Regions from separate parts of the Enterobacter sp. K510 genome, predicted to be linked through region 4. Evidence: predicted binding sites of a transcription regulator. Region 4 holds the regulator's gene; each other region holds the start of a gene.
What was found. Region 4 encodes CRP, which controls carbon source genes, mostly activating them, when cyclic AMP is high. Its sites were predicted from a motif close to ATGTGANNNNNNTCACAT; they were not measured.
Positions count from the first base shown of each region.

Region 1: a site for CRP is predicted at 1,091-1,108, ahead of epd (erythrose-4-phosphate dehydrogenase). Genes of this name have one in related genera too.
Region 2: a site for CRP is predicted at 1,574-1,591, ahead of udp (uridine phosphorylase). Genes of this name have one in related genera too.
Region 3: a site for CRP is predicted at 1,160-1,177, ahead of aaeR (HTH-type transcriptional activator AaeR). Genes of this name have one in related genera too.

Region 1 covers NZ_JBNRLQ010000001.1:336,110-338,312, reverse strand. Annotated here, with positions in the region: gene ACQUTD_RS01540 (ECF transporter S component) at 1-483, opposite strand, end outside; gene ACQUTD_RS01535 (PCC domain-containing protein) at 510-929, opposite strand; gene epd (erythrose-4-phosphate dehydrogenase) at 1,302-2,203, shown strand, end outside.
Region 2 covers NZ_JBNRLQ010000014.1:101,032-103,234, reverse strand. Annotated here, with positions in the region: gene rmuC (DNA recombination protein RmuC) at 1-543, opposite strand, end outside; gene udp (uridine phosphorylase) at 689-1,450, opposite strand; gene ACQUTD_RS20205 (dienelactone hydrolase family protein) at 1,719-2,203, shown strand, end outside.
Region 3 covers NZ_JBNRLQ010000013.1:37,967-40,169, reverse strand. Annotated here, with positions in the region: gene aaeA (p-hydroxybenzoic acid efflux pump subunit AaeA) at 1-806, opposite strand, end outside; gene aaeX (p-hydroxybenzoic acid efflux pump operon protein AaeX) at 814-1,017, opposite strand; gene aaeR (HTH-type transcriptional activator AaeR) at 1,195-2,124, shown strand; gene tldD (metalloprotease TldD) at 2,172-2,203, opposite strand, start outside.
Region 4 covers NZ_JBNRLQ010000005.1:364,310-366,512, reverse strand. Annotated here, with positions in the region: gene ACQUTD_RS11435 (phosphoribulokinase) at 1-181, shown strand, start outside; gene ACQUTD_RS11430 (OsmC family protein) at 305-709, opposite strand; gene crp (cAMP-activated global transcriptional regulator CRP) at 1,015-1,647, shown strand; gene ACQUTD_RS11420 (YccS/YhfK family putative transporter) at 1,701-2,203, shown strand, end outside.

The DNA.
Region 1 (2,203 bases), on a different contig from region 4:
CACCAGATTCGCGCCCACCACCGTCAGCGCCACGGATTCGATCAGATCGTTCCCCATGGATCGCGCCCAGGCGACAACCAGATCCGCGCCGCTGCCGGTGACGCCGCCAAACAGCGCGGTGCGGATCGGCACCGCCACTATCGTGACCGCCAGGGTGATCAGGATCCCGCTGACAATGACCCTGGGCAGGGTGCGGAACCAGCCGAGCCGCGCCAGCCAGCCTGCCGTCAGGCCTATCACCATCGCCACCGGTGCAAAGGCGGCGGCAATGGGATCGGTTAATAATCCCCACAGCAGGTTAGTGAGTAAACCGGTCAGCATGCCGACAACCGGCCCCAGCAGGACAGCGCTCAGCAGCGTGCCGATGGAATCAAGAAAAATCGGCAGCCTGAGCATACTGATAAGCTGCCCGCCGATCATATTGATGGCGACGGAAATAACGATCAGAACCAGCGTCTGGCTGGAGAGTGGGCGACGCGCCATAGCAACCTCTTTGATTTAAGCGACAGTTAACAGGAATGGACAACGAGTTCGTCATAGCCGGAGAGCGGGCAGGGCTGGCGCGAAAACGACAGCGCCGTCAGTTCGCCAATCACCAGTTCCAGGGTGGTGCGCACCGTGCAGCCGGACATAACGTGACCGCCCAGCAGCGTGCCCTGTTCGTCGGCAATGCTCAGGTGCAGATGCTCCCCCGTTAATTCCAGCGTGCCGGACAGCGAGATGAGTTCGTAGGTGCCGGTAAGCCGGGTGCTTTCATCGCGGCCCGCATAGCGCAGGGCGACCTCCGTCAGGCTGCCGGTAGCGCCGGCAATCCATGCGGCCTGTAGCCCGTGAAGGGCCATAAACTGACGTAATTCCGTTAACAGCTCCTGACCGGGAGCGAGGCGCAGCGCGTAAAACCGCGCCGCAGAGGCAATGGACTGATTCATGGGATGAGTAAACTCCGAAACTCGGACGTGAGCCGAATATTAAGAGTGACGGCGGTTCTGTGTACTGATGTATATCATTAAAATATTCCGCCGTTATGACGCTTTTATTCTTTAGAAATGCCCGTTACGGGAAAGGATGGCCGCAGCGTGAGGGGGTAAAAGTGTGATGCAGATCAGATTACTGTCGTTCATCGCCGGGCGTCGATTCCTTTTATTCCGCGTTTCGCTTATTCTAGCTGAAGCGTTTCAGTCGATTAAATTTTCGACAAAATATTAACAGGTCGCAGTTTGCGACAGGTAAGGTTTCCCTTGTTGTGCCGCTGCATTATTCTGTCAGCCACAGCAAATCAGGGACAGCCTTGCAGGAGATCTATGACCGTACGCGTGGCGATAAATGGCTTCGGTCGCATCGGGCGTAACGTGGTTCGTGCTTTATATGAATCCGGGCGTCGTGCGGAAGTGAGCGTGGTGGCAATCAATGAACTGGCGGATGCTGCGGGCATGGCGCATTTGTTGAAATATGACACCACCCACGGGCGTTTCGCATGGGATGTCCGTCAGGAACGCGAACTGCTGTATATCGGCGATGACGCCATCCGCCTGCTGCATCAGGAAACCATTGAGGCGCTGCCCTGGCGTGAGCTGGGCGTGGATGTGGTGCTCGACTGCACCGGCGTGTACGGCAATCGCCAGCACGGCGAAGCGCATCTGGCGGCAGGCGCTAAAAAGGTGCTGTTTTCGCATCCCGGCAGCCACGATCTCGACGCCACCGTGGTCTTTGGCGTAAATCAGCATACCTTGCGTGAAGATGACCGCATTGTATCTAACGCCTCCTGTACCACTAACTGCATTATTCCGGTGATCAAACTTCTTGATGACGCTTACGGCATTGATTCCGGCACGGTAACGACGATCCATTCGGCGATGAACGATCAGCCGGTGATCGACGCCTGGCACGCGGATCTGCGCCGCACGCGCGCCGCCAGCCAGTCCATCATCCCGGTCGATACCAAACTCGCGGCGGGCATCACCCGTTTCTTCCCGCAGTTTGAAGATAAATTCGAAGCCATTTCCGTGCGTGTGCCGACGATAAACGTCACCGCAATCGACTTAAGCGTCACGGTGAAGCAACCGGTAAAAGCCATAGAAGTCAACCTGTTGCTGCAAAAAGCGGCACAGGGTGCATTTCATGGTATAGTTGACTATACGGAATTACCGTTGGTCTCAGCAGATTTTAACCACGATCCGCACAGTGCCATTGTGGATGGTACGCA
Region 2 (2,203 bases), on a different contig from region 4:
CAGTTGCTGGAGATTGCGGATCTCGTGCGCCAGCGTGTGCCGCTCGCGCGCCTCCTGCCCAAAGCTGTCCTGTACCTGACGACGAAAACCGTCCAGCTGTTCGCGCAGCGGCGTCAGTAAACTGCCGAGGCTCTGGCGGTTCTGCTCATCCACCCGGCGGTTGCTCTGTTCAAAAATGCGGTTGGCGAGGTTTTCGAACTGCTCGCTGAGGCGCTGTTCACTGTTGATCATCTGGCGGATTTTGTCTTCCGCATGCAGTTGGGTGGATTCAAGACGGGTGGTGACTTCGCGCAGATCGGCTTCCAGCGAGGTATTAATTTCCCGCAGGCTGCGCAGTTCGTTATTCAGCAGTTCGCACTCGTTGCGCCAGTGCTGGTTCTGCGCCAGCTGTTGTCTGGCCGCGCTTAATTCGATGTCCAGTTCCCGGCGATCTTCGAGCAGATCGGCCCGCAGCTGATCGGCGCGCGATTTCATGGCCAGCCATCCCAGCATGACGCCGCCCAGCAGCGCTGCCGCCACGCTTAACAGTATTGAAATATCCACATCTTCCCCTGCAAAAATCACTGTCCGGTGCAAAGTAAGATTGTGCTGTACAGATGTCCACCTGGGAAGGGATTTCCTGCGAGGCGCTACGCAAAAAGAAAGGGCCGAGTGGATCGGCCCTGGAAATGGAGGTAAAAAACGCGAACTACAGCAGGCGACGCGCCGCTTCCACCACGATTTTCACCGCGTGGCTTTCGGTCTGCTTCATGGTTTCCGCGTTCGGGATCTCCTGCTGGGTGCGGTTAACGATCACGCCCGCCACCATACCGGCGCGCAGACCCTGGCTTGAGCACATGGTCAGCAGCGTGGCGGATTCCATTTCGTAGTTCATTACGCCCATGGACTGCCACTCTTCCATGGAGCCTTTGTAGCGTTTTACCACGCGGCCAGAGAAGGTGTCATAACGTTCCTGACCCGGATAGAAAGTGTCGGAAGAAGCAGTCACGCCGATGTGCGTGGTAGCGCCGACGGATTTCGCTGCCTCGACCAGCGCCGTGGTGCAGGCAAAATCAGCGACGGCCGGGTATTCCATTGGCGCAAAGTGCAGGCTGGCGCCGTCAAGGCGTACAGAGGCGGTGGTCACCAGTACGTCGCCGACGTTAATGTGCGGCTGGATCGCCCCGGTGGTGCCGACGCGCAGGAAAGTACGAATGCCCAGCTGCGCCAGCTCTTCCACGGCGATAGAGGTGGACGGGCCGCCGATACCGGTGGAGCACACGATCACCGGCTTGCCGTCCAGCTCTGCACGCCAGGAGGTGAATTCGCGGTGCGATGCCAGCTTAACCGGCTTATCCATCAGCGCGGCGATCTTTTCCACTCGCTCCGGGTCGCCAGGGACGATGGCAAGCGTAGCCCCTTGTAAATCGTTTTTAGTGAGGCCGAGGTGAAAAACATCAGACTGTGACATAGGTGACTCCTCTGTAGATCGGTTTGTCAGAAGTAGCAAAAAGGTACTTTACAGAAGCTGCACGTTAAATTTCGTGACAACCATCACCGCCAATAAAATTGTTTGCAGTGGTTTTCCATAAAATAGTGATACACATCACATTAACATGTTCGTCAGGCGGGCACTTCTCAAAAGATAGCCGCTTTCGTGAGCGCTGTATTTTAGACGGCTGACTATAGTTATTTATTGCGCTACTTTTTTGCACCACTACAAGGGTACGGAGATCGCCATGACCACTGACAAACAACCCGGCTTTGCCCCTGCTGCTTCGCCCCATGCATCCACCGCCATCACGACTGCTGACGACGGTATTGTCGCGGGTCTGACGTCCATCCCCTCGCGGGGAGACAATATGCCTGCCTACCACGCCCGTCCGGCAGAGGCTGCCGGCGCGCTGCCGGTGGTGATTGTCATCCAGGAAATTTTTGGCGTGCATGAGCACATCCGCGATCTCTGCCGTCGCCTGGCGAAGGAAGGCTATCTTGCCGTGGCGCCGGAGCTCTATTTCCGTCAGGGGGATCCGAATGCGTATGACGATATTCCGACCCTGTTCAGCGAACTGGTTTCAAAGGTGCCGGACGCACAGGTGCTGGCGGATCTGGATCACGTCGCCAACTGGGCTGCGCGCAACGGCGGCGATCCGCACCGCCTGCTGGCGACCGGCTTTTGCTGGGGCGGCCGCATCGCCTGGCTGTATGCCGCGCACAATCCGCA
Region 3 (2,203 bases), on a different contig from region 4:
TCGTCCAGGCGAATACGCACCGGCACGCGCTGCGCCAGGCGGACCCATTCAAGATTGGAGTCAATGGTCGCCATGCCTTTGGCGTCACGGCTGCTGCTGGCGTTAGTGACCCCGGCGGCGACGCTGTCCACCGTGCCTTTAAGCACCCGGTTACTGCCCAGCGGCGTAATTTCGGCGCGATAGCCGGTACGTACACCTTCCAGCTTGGTCTCTTCCATATAGGCGAGTACATAAAATGAATTTTGTTTGACCAGCGCCACCGCCGTCGAACCGCGGGTTATAAATTCCCCGGTATAAACGTTCAGGTTGGTCACCCAGCCTGCCGCCGGGGCGCGGATAACGGTACGTTCGAGATCGAGTTTTGCCAGATCCAGCGTCGCCTGCGCTTTCGCCTGCTGGTGGATCACCGTCTGCAAGACGTTGTTGGACTGGTCGATCTCCTCGCGTGACATCGCCTGGATGCCTAATTTATTACGACGTCCGGCTTCGCGGCGCTTTTCACTGGCCAGCGCGCGGTAGTACGCCACGTCAGCCTCGGCTTCTTCGACGGCTTTTTGATAGCGCGGCCGGTCGATGGTGAACAGCACTTGGTCTTTCTGCACCAGCTGGTTATCGTGAACCTTCACATCGGTGATCAGCCCCGCGACATCCGGCGCGATGGCGACCACATCGGCGCTAAAACGCGCGTCACGCGTCCACGGCGATTCGGTGTAATAGACCCATGCGCGAAAGATGGCGATGAATGCCAGAATAACCATCACCAGGGTGATGGCGGTACGGGTAAAATTTCTTGTTAGTGTTTTCACATCTACCTCAGTCGAACAGGCGCGTCAGTAAATAAAATAAGCAGCAATATAGCGCTGTATTAAACAATGCCGGGTGCCAGACAAAGTCATAGATCCCTGTCGGGAGCAGCAGACGGCGCACCAGCCAGAACAGCGCCAGTGATATAAGTAACTCAAAGAATATCGGTGGGAACGACAGACCGAACACCACGACCACGGGAAACAGACTCATGTTGACCTTGATTAACGCATGCAGGAGACAATTATTATTCACGTCACCGCAGGAATTAGGGCCAGAAAGGCCAGGCGAGAGTGACGTATCTATTATTCAGCTAACTATATATTAGCGTAACTGTTATGCTGTCATCTATATAGTGTGATCTAAATCACTTTTAAGCCAGAGTGAAAAATGGAACGATTAAAACGCATGTCGGTGTTCGCCCGCGTCGTCGAACTGGGTTCGTTCACCGCCGCCGCGCGACAGCTGCATATGAGCGTCTCCTCTATCAGCCAGACCGTCTCGAAGCTGGAAGATGAGTTGCAGGTGAAGTTGCTCAACCGCAGCACCCGCAGCCTGGCGCTGACCGAAGCCGGTAAAATTTATTATCAGGGCTGCCGACGGATGCTGCATGAAGTACAGGACGTGCATGAACAGCTCTACGCTTTTAATAACACGCCCATCGGTACGCTGCGCATCGGCTGTTCTTCAACCATGGCGCAAAATGTCCTCGCCGGGATGACTGCCCGGATGCTGAAGGATTACCCCGGCCTGACGGTGAATCTGGTGACGGGCATCCCCGCGCCCGATCTTATTGCCGACGGGCTGGACGTGGTGATCCGCGTGGGGGCATTGCAGGATTCGAGCCTTTTTTCCCGCCGTCTGGGGGCGATGCCGATGGTGGTGTGCGCTGCGAAAAGCTATCTGGCGCAGTACGGCATTCCTGAAAAACCCGCCGATCTGAGCAACCACTCCTGGCTGGAGTACAGCGTGCGCCCGGATAACGAATTCGAGCTGATCGCCCCTGAAGGGCTATCCACGCGCCTGATCCCGCAGGGCCGTTTTGTCACTAACGATCCGATGACGCTCACCCGCTGGCTGACCGCCGGGGCCGGAGTGGCCTATGTGCCGCTGATGTGGGTGATCGATGAGATCAACCGCGGCACGCTGGAGATCTTATTTCCGCGCTACCAGTCAGATCCACGCCCGGTTTACGCGCTTTATACCGAAAAGGACAAGCTGCCGCTCAAGGTGCAGGTCTGTATTAACTATCTGACGGATTATTTTGTTGAGGTCGCCAATTTGTTTCAGGCGATGCGCGGACGGGCGAAAGAGAAATGATGTAGGCCCGGCAAGCGCAGCGCCGCCGGGCAATTTCACGCAATAAATTACGCCGTACCGCCCACGGTCAGGTTATCCA
Region 4 (2,203 bases):
GGTGATCCATTTCCGTAATCTGGAAGGCATCGATTTTCCCTGGCTGCTGGCGATGTTGCAGGGCTCATTCATTTCCCACATCAATACATTAGTGGTGCCGGGCGGAAAAATGGGGCTGGCGATGGAGCTGATCATGCTGCCGCTGGTGCAGCGGCTGATGGAAGGCAAGAAAATCGAGTGATTTTTGTGTGCCGGATGGCGGCGTGAACGCCTTATCCGGCCTACAGATTAAGCTTTTGTAGGTCGGATAAGCGTAGCGCCATCCGGCAGGGTTAGCGCAGCGCCACCCGACGCGCACCAAAAATCACCCCTCAATCACCTCAAACGAATGGGTGATATTGGCGGCTTTTTCCAGCATCAGCGCCACCGAGCAATACTTCTCTGCCGACAGATCCACCGCGCGGGAGACCGCCGCTTCTTTCAGCGCTTTGCCGGTGACGATAAAGTGCAGATTGATGTGCGTGAACAGGCGCGGCGCCTCTTCACGGCGCTCGGAGGTCAGTTTGACTTCGCAATCCGTCACATCGTGACGCCCTTTTTGCAGAATGGATACCACGTCAATGGCGCTGCATCCCCCGGCGGCCATCAGCACCATCTCCATCGGGCTTGGCGCTTTATCGCCTGAGTTGCCGTCCATCAGGATCTGGTGGCCTGAAGCGGACTCGCCCATGAACGTTAAACCTTCTACCCATTTGACTCTTGCTTGCATTTTATTCGCTCCGGCGCGGTAAATTTCCCTTCAGATTACGCGCACATAACAATTCTCGCAACGGAAGGCGACCTGCATCATGCTGAAGCGAGACACCAGGAGACACACAGCAAAAGCTATGCTAAAACATTCTGGCTGCTACAGTGATACATTGACGTTGCACATGTATGCAGACGACATCAAACATTAAAGGCTGGATTTTCGAACGGCCACTTCCCGGGAACAGGGAAGCATATGATTGCAACCCCAGAGGCAGAGTGTTCATCCTGGCTCTGGAGCCAGCTTATAACAGAGGATAACCGCGCATGGTGCTTGGCAAACCGCAAACAGACCCGACTCTCGAATGGTTCTTGTCTCATTGCCATATTCATAAGTACCCGTCGAAGAGCACGCTGATTCACCAGGGTGAAAAAGCGGAAACGTTGTATTACATCGTTAAAGGCTCAGTGGCAGTGCTCATCAAGGATGAAGAAGGTAAAGAGATGATCCTCTCTTACCTCAACCAGGGAGATTTTATCGGTGAACTGGGCCTGTTTGAAGAAGGTCAGGAGCGCAGTGCCTGGGTACGTGCTAAAACCGCTTGTGAAGTGGCAGAAATCTCGTATAAAAAATTCCGTCAGCTTATCCAGGTGAACCCGGATATTCTGATGCGCCTGTCTTCCCAGATGGCGCGCCGCCTGCAGGTGACGTCCGAGAAAGTGGGTAACCTCGCCTTCCTCGACGTGACTGGCCGCATCGCGCAGACGCTGCTGAACCTGGCCAAACAGCCGGACGCCATGACCCATCCGGACGGTATGCAGATTAAAATCACCCGTCAGGAAATCGGCCAGATCGTTGGCTGCTCCCGTGAAACCGTCGGCCGCATCCTGAAGATGCTGGAAGATCAAAACCTGATCTCTGCGCACGGTAAAACCATTGTGGTTTACGGAACCCGCTAAGCCCCTCAAACGGCGTATTGCATCTGCGAGACGCCGTTTTTGTTTGCATTCTCATGTGGCGCAGGCTGATCTATCACCCGGAAATTAACTACGCCCTGCGACAAACGCTGGTGTTGTGTCTCCCTGTGGCCATCGGCCTCGCCTTCGGGCACCTGCAACAGGGGCTGCTGTTTTCACTCGTTCCTGCCTGCTGCAACATTGCCGGGCTCGATACCCCCCATAAACGCTTTTTCAAACGCCTGATCGTGGGCGGCTCGCTGTTTGCGGGCTGTAGCCTGGCGGTGCAGCTACTGCTGGCGGAGAATATCGCCCTGCCGCTGATCCTCGGCGGGCTGGCGCTGCTGCTTGGCGTCACGGCGGAGATCAGCGCCCTGCACGCGCGCCTGCTGCCGGCGTCTTTGATCGCCGCCATCTTTACCTTAAGCCTTGCCGGAAATATGCCGGTATGGGAGCCGCTGCTGATTTACGCCTCCGGCACGCTGTGGTACGGGCTGTTTAACTGGCTGTGGTTCTGGATGTGGCGTGAACAGCCGCTGCGCGAATCCTTAAGCCTGCT